Regions from separate parts of the Streptomyces sp. NPDC029292 genome, predicted to be linked through region 2. Evidence: riboswitches for the same ligand, from Rfam matches in the RefSeq annotation. Region 2 holds a riboswitch; the other holds the start of a gene.

Region 1 (2,193 bases), on a different contig from region 2:
CCTCGGGCCCGTGGTAGACGGCGTACATACCGGCCATCACGGCGAGCAGCACCTGAGCGGTACAGATGTTGCTGGTCGCCTTCTCGCGGCGGATGTGCTGCTCACGCGTCTGCAGGGCGAGACGGTAGGCCTTGTGGCCGTCCGCGTCGACGGACACTCCCACCAGTCGGCCGGGCAGGCTGCGCGCGAACTTCTCGCGCACCGCCATGTATCCGGCGTGCGGACCGCCGAAGCCCATCGGCACACCGAAGCGCTGCGTCGTACCGACCGCGATGTCCGCGTCCAGCTCGCCGGGCGAGACGAGCAGGGTGAGGGCGAGCAGGTCGGCGGCGACGGTGACGACCGCGCCGAGCTCGTGCGCCTGCTCGATGAGCGGCTTGATGTCGCGTACGGCACCGGAGGCGCCCGGGTACTGGATGAGCACGCCGTTGATCTCGCGCTCGGCGACCTGGGCCGGGATGCCCGCGCTCAGGTCCGCGACCACGACCTCGACGCCGGTCGGCTCGGCGCGGGTCTCGATGACGGCGATGGTCTGCGGCAGCGTGTCCGCGTCGACCAGGAACAGACCCTTCTTGTTCTTGCCCATGCGCCGGGACAGCGCCATAGCCTCGGCGGCCGCGGTGCCCTCGTCGAGCAGCGAGGCACCGGAGGTCGGCAGCCCGGTCAGCTCGGCGACCACGGTCTGGAAGTTGAGCAGCGCCTCCAGGCGGCCCTGCGAGATCTCCGGCTGGTACGGCGTGTACGCGGTGTACCAGGCCGGGCTCTCCATGACGTTGCGCAGGATCACCGGCGGCGTGAACGTGCCGTAGTAACCGAGGCCGATCATCGAGCCGAGGACCTGGTTGCGGTCCGCGAGGGAGCGCAGCTCGGCCAGCACCTCGGCCTCGGTGCGCGCGCCCGGCAGCCGAAGCGCCTCGGCGTTCTTGATCACGTCCGGCACCGCGGTGGCCGTCAGCTCGTCGAGCGAGCCGTACCCGACCTGGGCGAGCATCTTGGCCCGCGCCTCGGAGTCGGGCCCTATGTGGCGCTGCTCGAAGGGGATTCCCTGTTCGAGCTCGGAAAGCGGAATGCGATGGGCGGTCATTGCGGAGGCCTCCTGGTCTGACACGACCTTCGGGGGGCACCCGGGCGCGGGTACCCCGACGGCCTCCCCCTCTGTCATCACAACCTGAGAGCTTCACCGGACCGCCTGTTGACGACCCGGCTTTCACCGTCGGTGAGAGCGGATGCCGTCGACATCCGCTCTGCTTTCCAGAGTGACCTCGTCCGTGCGGTACGTGAGCCTGAGAGATTCCGGGGAGGATTTGCTCCTTCGGCGCCTCCGATGGTGTGCGGAGGACTCTCCCGCACGGGGTCAGCAGCCGTTGCCAGACTACCAGCGAGGTTCCCTCGAGTGGCCGCCCTCCTCAAAGTGCTCTTTCGTAGTGCTGACGGATGAGTTGCGACCAAGAGGAGGGCCCGTGCAGACCGACATCGATCCGCGCAACCTGATCGGCCGCAAGGCGTTCGACCGCAATGGCACCAAGATCGGCACGGTCGACGAGGTCTACCTCGACGACGCGACCGGAGTCCCGGAGTGGGCGGCCATACGCACGGGCCTGTTCAGCAGGGATGCCTTCGTGCCGCTGGAGCCCAGCGAACTCGTCGAGGGCACCCTGCGCATCCCCTTCGACCGAGCCCTGATCAAGGACGCCCCCGACTTCGGCGTCGGCCGCCATCTCTCGCCCGAACAGGAACTCCAGCTCTACCACCACTACGGCCTCGACGTGGCACCCCCTCCTCCCCCACCGGACCGCGACTTCGGCCGACTCGCGGGCTCGGACGAGGCCTGAGGCCGCCCGGGACCGGAATCCTGAGCATCGGAATCCTGGGGCGGCCTGGGACGGGAATCCTGAGGATGGGAATTCTGGCCCTCGCGACCGGAATCCTGAGGCCGCCCGGAATCCGAGGCCTGTGACCCGAGCCCAGTGGCCTGCGGAGGTCCCGGGTTCTCGGGTCTTCGCTCCACCAGGGGCAGCGGATCCGCCGGCTCCAGCTCCGGATCGTCGGTTCGGAATGTCCGTACACGCCCGGGCTCGGAGTAGGGCGTCTCGAACCGCACGGTCACCCGCCCCAGCCCACTGCCCTGCACCCACCCGTGCCCATACTCGGCATGCCGCACGTCGTGCCCTGCGGGCCACCGCCGCTCAGCGG
Region 2 (2,193 bases):
TGAGCACCGCCGAGCCACAGCCCTCCGGCAGGTCGCCCTGCTCGACGGAGCGCAGCAGCCGGGCCACCGCGCCGCGATGCCGGGCGAACGCGTACCGCGAGACGCCGCGGCCGCGCTCGCGCTGGCCCTCCAGGGCCGTGCCCGGCATGACGTCGAGCAGCAGCAGGTGCAGCGCGCCGCCCCGGCGCCGGGCCTCACGGGCGAGCCAGCGCCGCACCCAGGCCTGCGTGCCGCAGTCGTGCACGACGACTCCGGCGCCGGAGCGCAGCGCGCGGCGCAGACCCGCGTAGTGCGCGAGGCGGACGAGGGGGCGGTAGACGGCGTACGGGAGCCGGCGGGCCAGCAGCCGGCCGTCCCAGCGGTCCCGGGTGTCCTGCGAGTCGACGCGCGCGCCGCTCACGGCGCGGCGCATCAGCGTCGACTTGCCGCTGCCGGGCAGGCCGGTGACCACGACGAGGTCCGATGCCCCGAAGTACAGACCGTGCGGGCTGTGTCCCGCGCGGTCCCTGAGGTCGCGCACGACGGCCGTCGGCAGCGGGCCGCACGCCTCCCGGGCCGGGGCACCGGGCTGCTTGGGCAGCGCGACGGCCGAGGTCGTGGCGTACGCCGTGGTCCTGTTCACCGTGATCGTCCTCCCCTTGGGTGTGGAGTCCCATCCCCGTCGAGTGTAAAGAGAAGGTAATGCGCGGCGCTTCCTGTTTCCGTTCTCGGACTGCCACAGGCCGGTTACAGATGCGGACTGCCGTGATCGGACAGCGCGTGCAATGATGTGCCCGCCAACTGCATACCGGCCGCTTGAATCCGCGCGGGAGAGTTCTCAGTCACGTACGTCGTGTGCTGAGGCGCCGAAGGAGCAAGTCCCTCCCTTGAATCTCTCAGGCCCCGTTACCGCGCGGGCGAGGCACATCTGAAAAGCGGGCCGCTGACCAGTGGCTCCACCCAAGGTGCAAGTCAGGACCACCGCCGTGCGGGGTCGTGATGAACCTCTCAGGTTCCGATGACAGATGGGGAGGAACGACCTCGCCGTCATGCCTTGGGAGCCCTACCGATGAGCAGTAACGCACCCCGTCATACCGCGCTCGATGCCCTGCATCGCTCGCTCGGCGCGACGATGACCGACTTCGCAGGCTGGGACATGCCCCTGCGCTACGGCTCCGAGCGCGACGAGCACCTCGCCGTCCGGACGAAGGCCGGTCTCTTCGACCTCTCGCACATGGGCGAGATCACGGTCACCGGCCCCGAGGCCGCGGCGCTCCTGAACTACGCGCTGGTCGGCAACATCGCCTCCGTCGGCGTCGGCCGCGCCCGCTACACCATGATCTGCCAGGCGGACGGCGGCATCCTCGACGACCTGATCGTGTACCGGCTGGCCGACACCGAAGCCGGCTCTTCTCACTACATGGTCGTCGCCAACGCCTCCAACGCCCAGGTGGTGCTGGACGCGCTCACCGAGCGCGCGGCGGGCTTCGACGCCGTCGTGCGCGACGACCGTGACGCGTACGCGCTGATCGCCGTGCAGGGCCCCGAGTCCCCCGGCATCCTCAAGTCGCTCACCGAGGCCGACCTGAACGGCCTGAAGTACTACGCGGGCCTGCCCGGCACCGTCGCGGGCGTCCCGGCGCTGATCGCGCGCACCGGTTACACCGGCGAGGACGGCTTCGAGCTGTTCGTCGCTCCCGCCGACGCCGAGAAGCTGTGGCTGGCGCTGACCGAGGCGGGCGCCCCCGTCGGGCTCGTCCCCTGCGGCCTTTCCTGCCGCGACACGCTGCGCCTGGAGGCGGGCATGCCGCTGTACGGGCACGAGCTGAGCACCTCGCTCACCCCCTTCGACGCGGGCCTGGGACGGGTCGTGAAGTTCGAGAAGGAGGGCGACTTCGTGGGGCGCGAGGCGCTCACCGAGGCCGCCGCGCGGGCGCTCGCCAACCCGCCGCGGGTGCTCGTCGGCCTGCTCGCCGAGGGCCGTCGCGTCCCGCGCGCCGGGTACCAGGTCGTCGCCGGCGGTCAGGTGATCGGCGAGGTCACCTCGGGCGCGCCGTCCCCGACGCTGGGCAAGCCGATCGCGATGGCGTACGTCGACGCCGCGCACGCCGCGCCGGGCACGGCCGGGGTCGGTGTGGACATCCGGGGCAGCCACGAGCCGTACGAGGTCGTTGCGCTGCCGTTCTATAAGCGCCAGAAGTAACTCCGAGCGCG

What was found. A riboswitch is a leader RNA that binds a small molecule or an ion and turns the genes downstream of it on or off. The one in region 2 is predicted to bind glycine.
Region 1: it holds a riboswitch for glycine, as region 2 does, so the genes downstream of both, gcvP (aminomethyl-transferring glycine dehydrogenase) here and gcvT (glycine cleavage system aminomethyltransferase GcvT) in region 2, are expected to answer to the same signal.

Annotation. Positions count from the first base shown of each region.
Region 1 is NZ_JBVHXR010000032.1:78,174-80,366, forward strand. Features, by position in the region: gene gcvP (aminomethyl-transferring glycine dehydrogenase) at 1-1,084, opposite strand, end outside; glycine riboswitch at 1,262-1,357, opposite strand; gene ACZ4WS_RS43655 (PRC-barrel domain-containing protein) at 1,461-1,832, shown strand; gene ACZ4WS_RS43660 (DNA polymerase IV) at 1,754-2,193, opposite strand, start outside.
Region 2 is NZ_JBVHXR010000018.1:153,467-155,659, reverse strand. Features, by position in the region: gene ACZ4WS_RS33630 (AAA family ATPase) at 1-628, opposite strand, end outside; glycine riboswitch at 797-901, shown strand; glycine riboswitch at 902-1,014, shown strand; gene gcvT (glycine cleavage system aminomethyltransferase GcvT) at 1,049-2,182, shown strand.